3 regions of the Kribbella sp. NPDC051587 genome follow, and region 2 is predicted to be linked to each of the others. Evidence: riboswitches for the same ligand, from Rfam matches in the RefSeq annotation. Region 2 holds a riboswitch; each other region holds the start of a gene.

Region 1 (4,764 bases), on a different contig from region 2:
ACTCGCCGCTCCCGTCCACCGCCGCGAGCAGTTCCGCAATACCCATACCGTCACCCTCGCATATTTCTTTCCTGACCCACACCTGACCCCGCACATTTGTTACCTGGCACACTTCTCCAGGTGTCCACCAGTGTCGGGCTCTTGCTCGGGTTCGTCGCCGACCGTGTCCTCGGCGATCCGCGGCGTTTCCACCCGGTCGCCGGGTTCGGGCAGACGGCGGCCCGGCTGGAGTCACACCTGTACGCCGACTCGCGGGCAGCCGGTACGGCGTACACGACGGCACTCGTCGGTACGACGGCACTCGCGGGGGTCATGGTTGAGCGGCTGACGCGTGGACGGCCGGTGCTGCACACGCTGGTCACGGCCGCGGCCACGTGGACCGTGCTGGGCGCTCGGAGCCTGGAGCGCGAGGCGGAGACCATGGCCGGGCTGCTGGAGGAGAAGGACATCCCAGCGGCGCGTGAGCGGCTCAGCCACCTGTGCGCTCGGGACGCCACGTATCTGGAGGCCGACGAGCTCGCCCGTGCCACGGTGGAGTCTCTGGCCGAGAACACGTCGGATGCGTGTGTGGCGCCGCTGCTGTGGGGCGGAGTGCTCGGGGTGCCCGGGCTGCTGGCGTACCGCGCGATCAACACGCTCGATGCGATGGTCGGGTACCGCTCACCGAAGTACGCCAACTTCGGGTGGGCCTCAGCGCGGCTGGACGATCTGGTGAACCTCCTGCCGGCCCGGGCGTGCGCCGTACTGACTGGTGTCGTTGCAGGCCGCTATGGCGAGGCGCGGCGGGTGTGGAAACGGGATGCGCCGCAGCACCCGAGTCCGAACGCCGGTCCGGTCGAGGCGGCGTTCGCTGGTGCGTTGGGGTTGTCGCTGGGCGGGACGAACAACTACGGGTCCTATACCGAGGACCGTGGCACGCTGGGGGACGGACCGACGCCGACCGTCGCCGATGTCCGCCGTACGGCGACCCTGGCGCGGCGAGTCGGTATCGCGGCGGCTGGCGCGGCAGCGATCCTGGCAGTGGCGAGAGGACGGTTATGGGACTGAGCCGACGACCACTGCGGATCGCGTTGATACGGCACGGCGAGTCCGAGGCGAACCTGGACAAGTCGATCTACGAGCGAGTGCCGGACCACTCCGTGGCGCTGACGGCGCACGGGTGGGAGCAGGCGGCTCTCGCCGGGCAGGAGCTCCGCGACCTGTTCGAGAACGAGCCGATCCGGGTGTACGTCTCGCCGTACCTGCGCACCCTGGAGACGCTCAAGGGCCTCAATCTCGACGACCTGATCGGGATCGCCCGGGAGGAGCCGCGGCTGCGTGAGCAGGACTGGGCGAACTTCCAGGACACCGAGGACATCGAGCGCCAGGAGAAGCTGCGCGATGCCTACGGGCATTTCTTCTACCGGTTCACCCATGGTGAGTCGGGGTCGGACGTGTACGACCGGGTGTCGAGCTTCCTCGAGACGATGCACCGCGACTTCGAGCAGGCGGACGCACCGCGCAACGTGCTGCTGGTGTCGCACGGACTGACCATGCGGCTGTTCTGCATGCGGTGGTTCCACTGGTCGGTCAAGTACTTCGAGACGCTGCGCAACCCGGGCAACGCCGAAACACGCGTGCTGCTGCGGCAGCCGGACTACCGGTACAAGCTGGACCGACCGTTCGAACAGTGGACGACGACTTACGAGCCGAAAGAACAGGAGCGCGCCGCGTGGTTGTAGAGCAGACCCGTCAGGCAGCCATCGAACTGCTGGAGAGCCTGCGGCCGGCACAGCGCAGTCTGATCCAGGCGCCGTTCGACACCCCGGACCACCAGGAGTGGACCTACCTGCCCGGGCCTCGACCCGGCCTGCCGCTGTCCGCGCTCAGCCCGGAGCAGCAGCAGTTGGCGCTGCGGCTGATCGCCCTTGGCTGCAGCGAACGCGGCTTGGCCGACTCACTCGCCGTACTGGACGCTGAGGTGATCCTGCGCGGGCACCCGGTGCCTACGACTGCAGACTGGCAGGACTCGCTGGCCACGCCCGGCTACTTCCTGCGGATCCTGGGCGACCCCGCCGCGTTCGAGCCGTGGGCCTGGCGGCTGAACGGCCACCACCTGGCGATCCACGTGACGCTGGTCGACGGTGCGATCTCGTTCACCCCGTCATTCATCGGCTCCAACCCAGCCGTGGCTCCCTCGGGCCGACGCTTCCTGGCTGGCGAGCACGACCTGGGCTTCCAGCTCTTGGACGCGTTGGACGACAGCCAGCGAGCCGTCGCTGTCGTCTCACCCGACGCACCGGACGACATCCTCACCCGGCACGACCCGGTCGCCGACCCGTCGCTCCTGCGCCGCGGACTCGCGTACGGCGACATGACCGCCGAACAGCGCCAGCTCCTCAGCCTCCTGCTCGGCCAGTACGTCGGTCGCGCAGCCGGCCCGATCGGTCTCCTGACCTGGCAGGACCTGACCGAGCAGGGCATGGAGAACCTCACCTTCGCCTGGGCCGGCGAAACCACCCCCGGCATCGGCCACCGCCACTACTACTCCCTGGCCGCCCCGACCTTCCTGGCCGAGTACGACAACACCCAGGACAACGCCAACCACATCCACGCCGTCTGGCGCTCCCATCGCTCCGACTGGGGCACCGACCTCCTCGCCGCCCACTACGCAGCCCACCGCTGAACACAGCGTCCGAAAACACGCCGACCACGTGCTGCAACCCTTCGGACGCTGTGGACCAGTTGTTCGCAGCGTCCGAAAACACGCCGACGAGGTACTACGGGGCTTCGGACGTTGTGCAGGGGGTCGGATAGGGTTCAGGGGTTCAGCGACGGCTGTGCAGGAACCCGGTGTGAGTCCGGGACGGTCCCGCCACTGTGACCCAGCGATGGGGAGTCAGGAACTGCTGCTGTCGCACCTCCGGCCGGGGCGTGGATACCCCCAGGAAGGACCGGTTCAGCGTGCCCGCGAACCTGTTGCTGTTGTCTACTGCCGACACCGACCTACTGGCTGCGGCGGAGGCGGGAACCGGGTGGAAGGTCGCGAACCCGGCGCGCCTGGAGCTGTCTGAGCTCGCTCCGCTGCTGGACGCCGCGCAGATCGTGGTGGTGCGGCTCCTGGGCGGTAAGCGCGCCTGGGAGGACGGACTGGACGCCGTACTCGCGTCTGGCAAGCCCACCGTGGTGGTGAGCGGTGAGGCGGCACCTGATGCGGAGCTGATGTCGCTGTCGACCGTGCGGGCGGGGGCGGTGACCGAGGCGCTGGCGTACCTGCGGGAGGGCGGCGCGGACAACCTGCGGAACCTGGCCGGCTTCCTGAGCGACACCATCCTCCTCACCGGCGACGAATTCGACCCGCCGGCCGCGCTCCCGGCGTACGGGGTGCGTGGGACCTTCACTGACGACGACCGGCCGGTGGTCGGGATCGTCTACTACCGGGCGCATGAGATCGCCGGCAACACGGCGTTCGTCGACACGCTCGCTGCTGCGGTGGAGGCGGCCGGTGCACAGCCGCTGCCCGTGTACTGCGGGACGCTGCGCGGGCTGGACCCGACGAGCGACGAGAACGCCGGACTGTTCGAGCTGCTGCGCAAGTGCGACGTACTGGTCACCACGCTGCTCGCAGCGGGCGGTTCGGTCGCTGCGAACGCCAGCGCCGGGGGAGCGGACGACGCCTGGGACGCGGGCGCGCTGGCCGCACTCGACATCCCGCTGATTCAGGGGCTCGCACTCACGTCGACCCGCGAGCAGTGGCTCGCCAGTGACGCGGCGATCAGCCCGCTGGACGCTGCCACGCAGGTGGCGATCCCTGAGTTCGACGGCCGGATCATCACGATCCCGTTCTCGTTCAAGGCGTACGACGCCGACGGGCTGGCGCGGTACGCGCCGGATCCGGAGCGGTGCACCCGGCTGGCCGGGATCGCGGTCGCCCACGCCCGCCTGCGACACGTCCCGGTGCCCGAGAAGCGGCTCGCGCTCGTGCTCTCGTCGTACCCGACCAAGCACGCCCGGATCGGGAACGCGGTCGGTCTCGACACCCCCGCCTCGGCGGTCCAGCTGCTCGGCAAGCTCGAGGAGGCCGGGTACGACCTCGGCGGGCTCGACCTCAGCGAGTTGCAGGGCGCTGACGGTGCGGACGGGCTGATCCACCGGCTGATCGCGACCGGCGGTCACGACGTCGACTGGCTGACCGACGAGCAGCTCGAGAACGCCGTGGCCAAGGTGCCGCTGTCCACGTACGCGAAGTGGTTCGGCCAGGTCCCGGAAACGTTGCGTGAGGCAATGACCGAGGCCTGGGGCGAGGCGCCCGGATCCCTGTACGTCGACACCTCCGGACCCGAGACTGCGATCGCGCTGGCCGCGTTGCGGTTCGGGAACGTCGTACTGATGATTCAGCCGCCGCGTGGTTTCGGCGAGAACCCGGTCGCGATCTACCACGATCCCGACATGGCTCCGTCGCACCACTACCTGGCGGCGTACCGGTGGTTGGAGAACGCGCCGGCCGACGGTGGGTTCGGGGCACACGCTGTCGTGCACCTGGGCAAGCACGGAACGCTCGAGTGGTTGCCGGGCAAGGGCATCGGGATGGCGGCCGACTGCGCGCCGGACGCCGTGCTCGGGAACCTGCCGATGGTCTACCCGTTCATCGTCAACGACCCCGGTGAGGGAACGCAGGCCAAGCGGCGGGCGCACGCGGTCGTGGTCGACCACCTGGTGCCGCCGATGGCACGGGCCGAGACGTACGGCGACATGGCCAAGCTGGAGTACCTGCTCGACGAGTAT
Region 2 (4,764 bases):
ACGTACGCGATCGGTTTCCTGACCGGCCACTTCGGGACGGCGTTCTTCGCCCTGGCAGCGGTCGTGCTGGCGATCACCGGCGCCGAGGCGCTCTACGCCGACCTCGGCCACTTCGGCCGCAAGCCGATCACCCGGGCCTGGCTGTTCATGGTCTTCCCCGCCCTCATCCTGAGCTACCTCGGCCAGGGCGCCCTGATCCTCGACGACCCGAACGCCTTCAGCAGCCCGTTCTTCCTGCTCGTTCCGCACTGGGGCCGGATCCCGATGGTGGTGCTGGCCACCGCCGCCACCGTCATCGCCGCCCAGGCCGTGATCACCGGCGCCTTCTCGGTCGCGCACCAGGCCGTCCAGCTCGGCTACCTGCCCCGGCTACGGATCAGGTACACCTCGACCGAGAGCGCCGGGCAGATCTACGTGCCCTGGGTGAACTGGGCACTGATGATCGCCGTACTGACCCTGGTCTTCGCCTTCGAGAGCTCAGCCGCCCTGGCGTTCGCCTACGGGATGGCGGTCACCGGGACGATCGTCATCAACTCGCTGCTGTTCTTCTACCTCGTCCGCAAACAGTGGCGCAAACCGCTGTGGATGGTCATTGTCGGCGCCACCTTCTTCCTCAGTGTCGAACTGCTGTTCCTCGCCGCCAACCTGACCAAGTTCGTCCACGGCGGCTGGCTGCCGCTGCTGATCGCGGTCACCGTCTTCACTGTCCTGATCACCTGGCAGCAGGGCCGCCAGCTCGTCACGGCCAAGCGCGAGAAGGAAGAAGGCCTGCTCCGCGAGTTCATCGACACCCTGCACGAGCGCCCGATCACCCGCGTCCCCGGTACGGCGGTCTTCCTCAACCGCGGCAACACCACCGTGCCGCTCGCGATGCGCGCCAACGTCGAGCACAACCACGTCCTGCACCGCAACGTGGTCATCCTGTCGATCGAGACCCTCACCGTCCCGCACGCCCCCGAAGAGGAACGCGTCCTGGTCGACGACCTCGGCTACACCGACGACGGCATCATCCACGTCACCGCCCGCCTGGGCTACGTCGAGAACGCCAACGTCCCCGAGATCCTCACCCAGGCCGCCGCCCAGAGCACCGAGCTCACCGTCGACCCCGACGACACCTCCTACTTCCTCTCCGCCATCGAACTCAAACTGGGCGACACCCCCGGCATGCCCCGCTGGCGCAAACACATCTTCCTCGCCACCACCGCCATCACCGCCGACGCAGCGGAGTACTTCCACCTCCCCCGCGAACAAGTCGTCATCGTGGGTTCCCAGATCACTGTTTGACACCGAGGCGAGCGCAGTTCTACATTCGAACACATGTTCGACTGGGAGCTGTTGCACGAGCCGTCGGCGATGGCGATGGTGCGGGGGCAGTTGGGGTTCAGTTGGCTGGTGCTGTCGGGGCGGTTGGCGCGGCTGACCGATGAGGAGTACTTCTGGCAGCCGCGGGGTGAGGCGTTGACCGTCGTGCGGCGGCATTACCCGAGCCATTACCGGTCACAGGGGGCCGGGGAGTGGGTGGCGCAGTGGCCGGACGAGCCGGATCATCGGGGGCCGCGGACGATCGCGTGGTTGATCGCGCATCTGACGGAGACGTTCTTCGAGCGGTGGGAGTGGACGTTCGGGCCGCGGGAGCAGGGCCGTGGGGACATCACGCTGCATGGGAACGCGCGCGACGCGGTGGCGTGGCTGACGCATTGGGTCGAGGCCTGGCAGGACGGGATCGCGGCGCTGATGGAGGACCAGGTGACGGTGACGGGGCTCAGTCAGGCGACCGCACTGGACGCCGAGGAGCCGTTCGGGCACGTCGTGTTACGTCTCAATCGCGAGCTGATTCATCACGGATCAGAGATCATGACGTTACAGGATCTGTATGGCACCGCCGCTTGAGAACCACAACATGTCGTGGACGGCGTGTCGGTTACCACTAGATGTTGCGACTGACCTAGAGTCCTTCTCGCTGGCGGTCAGGGGAATCCGGTGCAATTCCGGAGCTGCCCCGCAACGGTGAGCGGATGCCGACAGGTCTCCGCGAGTCCGGGTACCTGTCGCCGGCGTGTGCACCGCCGGTGCACACGGTCCGAGACCTCGAGGGTGGGTCGCAGGGCGTGATGACCAGTGTCCGGCCGGTGCTGTCGTCTCGTCGTGCGCGCGTGCTCTCACAGTCGCGGTCCTCCGTACGCGTAGCGAGAGAAGAGCACTTGTGACCATCGCTTCCACCTCCCGATCGGCGGCCGACGAGGCCGGCCACGGGACCCAGCTGACCGTCGTACGCCGCGATGGCAGCAACACCGATTTCGACGCGACCAAGATCTCGGTCGCCGTCACGAAGGCGTTCCTCGCGGTCGAGGGCAACGACGCCGGCGCCACCCACCGGGTCCGGGACCTGGTGACCGACCTGACCGGCCGGGTCGTCGAGGCGCTGACGCGGCGCGGTGACACCCGCAGCGTCCAGGTCGAGGACATCCAGGACCAGGTCGAGCTGGCTCTGATGCGCGCGGGAGAGCATCAGGTCGCCCGGGCCTACGTGCTGTACCGCGAGGAGCGCAACAAGGCCCGCACCCCCGCCGACGCCGCGGAGCTGGCCGAGACCAAGCCGGTCGTGTCGGTCCGCCAGGCCGACGGGACCCGCGCTCCGCTCGACGTCGAGCGACTGCGCGTGATCGTCGCCGAGGCCGCCGCCGGGTTGGACGCGGTCGATTCCGAGCAGATCCTGAACGAGACGATCGGCTCCTGCTACGACGGCATCGCCCAGCACGAGGTAGAGCTGGCGCTGGTGATGGCCGCCCGGTCCTACGTCGAGACCGAGCCGCAGTACAGCTACGCCGCCTCCCGCCTGCTGCTCGACCAGATCCGCCGCGAGGCGCTCGGTCGCGTGCACGGCGAGCCGCGGCAGGCCAGCCAGGCCGACATGGCCACGGCCTACCCCGCATACTTCCCGCGCTACATCGCGACCGGGATCGAGGCCGGCCTGCTCGACCCCGAGCTGGCCACCTTCGACCTGGACCGGCTGGCCGCGGCGATCCACCCCGAGCGCGACCTGGACTTCGCCTTCCTCGGGCTGCAGACGCTCTACGACCGCTACCTGCTGCACATCGACAAGACCCGGTTCGAGCTGCCGCAGGCGTTCTTCCTGCGGGTCGCGATGGGGATGGCGCTGCGCGAGGAGGACCGGGAGGGCCGCGCGATCCAGTTCTACGAGCTGCTCAGCTCGTTCCGCTTCATGTCGTCGACACCGACGCTGTTCAACTCCGGTACTACGCGTCCGCAGCTCTCGTCCTGCTTCCTCACCACGGTGGACGACGACCTGTCCGGCATCTTCGCCGGGATCCGCAACAACGCCCTGCTCGCCAAGTACTCCGGCGGTCTCGGCAACGACTGGACCCCGGTCCGCGGGATCGGCGCCAAGATCCGTGGTACCAACGGTGAGTCGCAGGGCGTCGTACCGTTCCTGAAGATCGCCAACGACACCGCCGTCGCGGTCAACCAGGGCGGCAAGCGCAAGGGTGCGGTCTGCGCGTACCTCGAGACCTGGCACATGGACATCGAGGAGTTCCTCGACCTGCGCAAGAACACCGGCGACGAGCGCCGCCGGACGCACGACATGAACACCGCCAACTGGGTGCCGGACCTGTTCCTGCAGCGGGTCGAGGCCGACGGCCAGTGGACGCTGTTCTCGCCCGACGAGGTCCCGGACCTGCACGACCTGTTCGGGACCGAGTTCCGGACGGCGTACGAGAAGTACGAGGCGGCCGCCGACCGCGGTGAGATCCGGGTCTTCCGCCGGGTCCGCGCGCTGGACCTGTGGCGCCGGATGCTGACCGTGCTGTTCGAGACCGGTCACCCGTGGATCACCTTCAAGGACCCGTGCAACCTGCGGTCGCCGCAGCAGCACAGCGGTGTCGTGCACTCGTCGAACCTGTGCACCGAGATCACGCTGAACACGACGGTCGACGAGACCGCGGTCTGCAACCTGGGCTCGGTCAACCTGGTCGCGCACCTGACCGAGACCGGCCTGGACGCTGATCTGCTCCGCGACACGGTGAAGACCGCGGTCCGGATGCTCGACAACGTCATCGACGTGAACTTCTACACGACGCCCGAGTCGGAGCGCGCCAACCAACGGCACCGTCCGGTCGGCCTCGGCCTGATGGGCTTCGCGGACGCGCTGTTCTCACTCCGCATCCCGTACTCGTCGGAGGCCGCCATCGCCTTCGCCGACAGCTCGATGGAGGCGATCAGCTACCACGCGATCGAGGCCTCCAGCGATCTGGCCGCCGAGCGTGGCGCCTACTCGACGTACGACGGTTCGCTGTGGAGCAAGGGCGTGCTGCCGATCGACTCGCTGGAGATCCTGCGCACAGCTCGCAAGGGTGACGTGATCCTGGACGACACCAAGTCGCTGGACTGGGACGCCCTGCGCACCAAGGTGCTGCGCGACGGCATGCGGAACTCCAACGTGATGGCGATCGCGCCGACCGCGACGATCTCCAACATCTGCGGGGTCAGCCAGTCGATCGAACCGGCGTACTCGAACCTGTTCGTGAAGTCGAACATGTCCGGCGAGTTCACGGTCGCGAACCCGTACCTGGTCAACGACCTGAAGGCGCGTGGGCTGTGGGACCAGGTGATGGTCTCCGACCTCAAGTACCACGACGGCATCCTGACGAACATCGACCGCGTCCCGGCCGACCTGCGCGAGCTGTACGCGACCGCGTTCGAGATCGACCCGCTGTGGCTGATCGAGGCCGCGTCGCGCCGGCA
Region 3 (4,764 bases), on a different contig from region 2:
TGGCCTGCGCGGCCACGGGCGCAAGCAGGGTGGCACCAGCGACCGCCCCCGCGACGAGGGTGGCGAACACCTTGGTGCGTACCGACTTGGTCGGGATCATCCGGTTGTCTCCATACGCTCAGTGAATATCCGGGAAGATTGACGCCGAGGGCAACCAATCGGTTCCACGGTAGGGAGAAAAGGGTTCTTCACCCGGCGGCCGGAGCTGACAGGATGTGCCGGTGGCAGCAAGTTTCCGAGCGCGGCTGGCCCGGCTGCGTGTCGACCTGACTCCGTGGCGTGGTTCGCGTGACTTCCGGATCCTGATGGTCTCCGGTTCGGTCTTCTTCCTGGGCAGCATGTTCGGGTACGTCGCCCTGCCGTACCAGCTGTATTCGCTGACCCACTCGAACTTCGCGGTCGGCGCGATGGGCCTGGTCAACATCCTGCCGCTGGTCGTCTTCGGCCTGTACGGCGGTGCGCTGGCCGATCACGTGGACCGCCGAAAGATGCTCATCTTCACCGGTATCGCGCAGGTCGCGGTCTGCGCCGTACTGCTGAGCAACGCCCTGCTGTCCAACCCGCAGGTGTGGATCATCTACGTCTGTGGCGCGCTGAACGCGATCGCGGCGTCCTTGCAGCGGCCGAGCCGGGACGCGCTGTTCCCGCGCGTGGTGAAGCACTCGGAGCTGCCGGCCGCGGTCGCGCTGAACGCGTTGACCATGCAGGCCGGTCAGCTCGTCGGTCCCGCGCTGGGTGGCGTGCTGGTCGGGACGGCCGGGATCAGCTGGGCCTTCGGGATCGAGCTGACCGGACTCGCGATCGCGACCCTGATGTACCTGGGACTCAAGCCGTACCGGGTCGGCGAGCACTCGCAACCACCGAGCCTGCGGGTCATCGGCGAAGGGATCGGGTACGCCGCCCGCCGCAAGGACCTGCTCGGGACGTACGTCGTGGACATGGTCGGGATGTTCATGGCGATGCCGATCGTGCTGTTCCCCGCGTTCGCGACCGACGTACTGAAGGAACCGAAGCTGCTCGGCGTCCTCTACAGCGCGGAGGCGGTCGGGGCGATGATCGCGACGCTGACCAGCGGCTGGACCCGCCGGGTGCATCACCACGGCCGGGCTGTCGTGATGGCGGCCGCCTGCTGGGGCGCCGCGATCGGGATCGCCGGGCTGGCGCCGAACATGTGGGTCGCGGTCGTCTTCCTCGCGTTCGCCGGAGCGGCGGACATGGTCTCCGGCCTGTTCCGGTCGGTGATCTGGAACCAGACGATCCCGGACGAGATGCGCGGCCGGCTGGCCGGGATCGAGATGCTCTCCTACATGCTCGGCCCGCTTGGCGGACAGGCCCGCTCCGGACTGGTCGCTGACCTGACCAGCGTCCGGACCTCGATCGTCAGCGGCGGGATCCTGTGCGTGGCAGGTGTCGCGGCCACCGGTGCGGCCCTGCGCGACTTCTGGCGGTACGACGCTCGCACCGACGAGCACGCGATTCGCGAACGCGATCTCCGCAGGGCGGCCGAGGCCGACGAAGCGTAGGCTTTGGCCCACCATGCGTATCCGTCCGGTTGTGCCGCTCGTCGTACTCTCAGTGCTCGTCAGCGGTTGCAGCGGCCCCGGACAGGAGACCGCGCCCAGTGTGCCGCCACTGGTCTCGATCCCGACGACGCCGTCGCAGACCCCCTCGGAGACACCGTCGAGCACTCCGGCGACGGCCAAGGTCGCGGACACGATCTGCGTTCGGATGGATCAGACGCTGGTGCAGGCGACGCTCGACGTCCCGTCCGTGCAGATTCGGCCCAAGACGCCGCCGGCCGAGTTCGGCGTACCGGTGACGTATGACGGCTGCCTGCTGGGGCTGGGTGGGTCGGTGTTGCGGGTCGGGTGGTCGGTGCAGACGGCGACCAAGGCGACGCTGGCGGCGGTGCAGAAGGCTTACAAGGGAGAGCCGGCCAAGCCTGCGGTCATCGGTGCGAGCAGCGCCGCGACCAGCGCGCCGGGGTTCGGGGCCAGTAGCTTCGTGGTCTTCCTGCTGGAGAACCGGCTCTACAAGATCTCCGGGCCGAAGGCCACGCTGGCGAGGTACATAGTGCTGGCCGAAGAGGTGGCTCGTCAGGTGGGCGGACTGCCCGAGCCGGAGCCGTTGGTCACCCGGCCGGAGTGTGACCGCGGGTCGGACGCTGCGGCCAAGGTGATGGGCGCGCCCGTGATGTTCCGTCGCGACGGACAGACCGAGCTCGGTGACCTGGTCTGCGGTTGGATCGCCGCGGACAGCGTGCTGTCGACGTCGGTACGCCGTACGCCGAAGGCCGCCGAGCTGATGACCGCGATCCGGAAGACACCGACCGCGCAGGCACTCCCGCTTGGTGACGAGGGGTACGTCGACACCGCGACCGGGCGGACCACGATCCGGCTCGGCGAGGGGCAGCTGGTCGACTTCGTGCCGCTGCCGGCCCGGGCGATCAACCCGGACACCATGACCCAGTTCGCACTTGCGATGCTGTCGCAGTACCGGTGAGGTACTGTGGCGGCGCCGTGGTGTTCGGGAAGCCGGTGTGATGCCGGCGCGGCCCTCGCCACTGTGATCGGGAGTTCACCGGCCGTTCCCTGCTGAGGGGAGGTCACTGGTCCTGCACTGGGAAGACCAGGTCGGTGGGCGGAATCCCGTCAGCCAGGAGACCGGCCACGGCATGTGATCCGTCCACGAGGTGCTGGAGGAGCGGTTCCGTGCTGCGTAAGTCTGTTCTCCCTGTCCTGCTGCTAGGCCTGCTCGCCGGGTGCGGCACGGCCACAGCGGTCAACCCGCCCGGGTCGACGATCACCGTGCAGAACTGCGGTCTCGACGTCACCGTGAGCGGTCCACCGAAGCGCGTGTTCGCGGCGTACCAGCCGGCCATCGAGATGGCGCATGCGCTGGGGATCTCCGATCGCCTGGTCGGTACGGCGTACCTGGACGCGGAGGTGCTCCCGGAGTACGCGACCGCTCAGGCCAAGGCGAAGTACTACAAGAACCTGCCCAGCCGGGAGGAGCTGCTCGCGGCGAACCCGGACTTCGTGCTGTCCGGGTTCAACGACGTGTTCAGTGCCGGTGGTGGCAGTGACCAGAGCTTCGGCAGCCGCAAGAGCCTGGCCGACCTCGGCGTCCAGACCTGGATCTTCAGCCCGCTCTGCCCGACCGCCGACGGCAAGGGCGACGAGGCGATCGATCCGTCGAGTGTCTCGATGGACAACGTGTACGCCGATCTGCGCGGCCTCGGGAAGCTGTTCGGGGTCGAGGACCGGGCCGAGGCCGTGATCGCCGACCAGTCCGCCCGGATCGCCGCAGTCGAGGCCAAGGTGAAGAACGCGCCGAAGCCGACCGTCGCGATCCTGCGGCCCGGGCTAGAGGGCGGCGGGCTGACGGTCTCCGGTGGTCCGGACTTCGGGACGGTGCTGATCAAGCAGGCCGGTGGCGTGAACGCGTTCGCGGATCTGACGTCGAAGCGGAACGTGAAGATCGGCGTCGAGGAACTGATCAAGCGCAACCCGGACTACATCCTGATCAGTGGGTGTTGCGATGCGTCGCTGACGCCGGCGTCGTCCCAGCCGGAGGTGGACAAGATGCTCGCGAACCCGGCGTTCCAGAACCTCAAGGCGGTCCGCACCAAACACGTCGTACCGTGGCTGTTCGCGAACCACTCGGCCGGGGTTCGGGGTGCTTACACGACCGAGGACATCGCCAAGACGATTCATCCTGATCTGTTCCGATGAGGTGGCGTGCGGCCGGACTGCTGTTGTGTGTCGCCGTTCTCGCGGGTTCGGTGCTGCTGTCGTTGAGCATCGGGAACCAGCATTTTGGTGCGCATGACGTCTATCTGGCGCTGGCGAACTTCAGCGGGAGCGACAACGATCGCGTGATCCGGTACCTGCGGGTGCCGCGGACGGCTGCTGGATTGTTGGCCGGGGCCGCGCTGGGGTTGGCGGGTGCGTTGATGCAGGGCGTGACGCGCAATCCGTTGGCGGATCCGGGGATTCTCGGGGTGAACGCCGGGGCGGCGCTCGCGGTGGTCGGGGCGATCGGTCTGCTGGGGGTACACAGCCTGACGGGCTATGTGTGGTTCGCGATGGGCGGTGCGTTGGTGGCGACGGTGGTCGTCTACCTGGTCGGTGCGATCGGGCGAGGTGGAGCGACGCCGGTGAAGCTCGCGCTGGCGGGAGCGGCGATCAGCGCGCTGCTCGGGTCGGTGACGTCGGCGATCACCCTGATGGATCTGTCGACGTTGAATTCCTTCAGGTTCTGGGTGGTCGGGTCGTTGACGCTGGCAACTGGTTCGGTGGTCGGGCAGGCCGTGCCGTTCATTGCCGTTGGCATCGTTGTGGCGTTGGGGTTGGGGCGATCGCTCAACCAGTTGGCGTTGGGTGATGAGCTGGCGCGGTCGCTTGGTACTCGGGTCATGGTGGTGCGCGTGTTGGCCGGGTTGGCGGTTGTTGTGCTGGCCGGTACGGCGACTGCGATCGCTGGGCCGATCGGGTTTCTGGGGCTCGCCGTACCGCATGTCGCGCGGACGTTGGTCGGGGCGGACTACCGGTGGATCTTGCCCTGGTCGATGGTGCTGGCGCCCGCCGTACTGCTACTCGCCGATGTGGTCGGGCGGTTGGTGGTTCGACCGGATGAGCTGCAGGTCGGGATCATTACCGCGCTGATCGGTGCACCGTTGTTCATCGCGCTGGTCCGGCGACGTCGTACGGCGGCGTTGTGAAAACGCTTCGGGTCGGGCCGTTCTCGACACGTGTCGATGGT

Evidence for each region. Region 2 has a riboswitch for cobalamin ahead of ACIA49_RS27430 (ribonucleoside-diphosphate reductase subunit alpha). Riboswitches for the same ligand answer to the same signal wherever they lie in the genome.
Region 1: another riboswitch for cobalamin. It lies ahead of cobN (cobaltochelatase subunit CobN); the one in region 2 lies ahead of ACIA49_RS27430 (ribonucleoside-diphosphate reductase subunit alpha).
Region 3: another riboswitch for cobalamin. It lies ahead of ACIA49_RS19965 (ABC transporter substrate-binding protein); the one in region 2 lies ahead of ACIA49_RS27430 (ribonucleoside-diphosphate reductase subunit alpha).

The regions. Positions count from the first base shown of each region.
Region 1 covers NZ_JBITDE010000011.1:94,068-98,831, reverse strand. Annotated here, with positions in the region: gene ACIA49_RS31440 (serine hydrolase) at 1-46, opposite strand, end outside; gene ACIA49_RS31435 (cobalamin biosynthesis protein) at 121-1,047, shown strand; gene ACIA49_RS31430 (phosphoglycerate mutase family protein) at 1,038-1,721, shown strand; gene ACIA49_RS31425 (DUF3500 domain-containing protein) at 1,712-2,665, shown strand; cobalamin riboswitch at 2,787-2,908, shown strand; gene cobN (cobaltochelatase subunit CobN) at 2,944-4,764, shown strand, end outside.
Region 2 covers NZ_JBITDE010000008.1:203,405-208,168, forward strand. Annotated here, with positions in the region: gene ACIA49_RS27420 (potassium transporter Kup) at 1-1,284, shown strand, start outside; gene ACIA49_RS27425 (DinB family protein) at 1,318-1,890, shown strand; cobalamin riboswitch at 1,921-2,068, shown strand; gene ACIA49_RS27430 (ribonucleoside-diphosphate reductase subunit alpha) at 2,204-4,764, shown strand, end outside.
Region 3 covers NZ_JBITDE010000005.1:133,242-138,005, reverse strand. Annotated here, with positions in the region: gene ACIA49_RS19980 (hypothetical protein) at 1-100, opposite strand, end outside; gene ACIA49_RS19975 (MFS transporter) at 222-1,523, shown strand; gene ACIA49_RS19970 (hypothetical protein) at 1,537-2,502, shown strand; cobalamin riboswitch at 2,493-2,687, shown strand; gene ACIA49_RS19965 (ABC transporter substrate-binding protein) at 2,712-3,734, shown strand; gene ACIA49_RS19960 (FecCD family ABC transporter permease) at 3,731-4,723, shown strand; gene ACIA49_RS19955 (FecCD family ABC transporter permease) at 4,720-4,764, shown strand, end outside.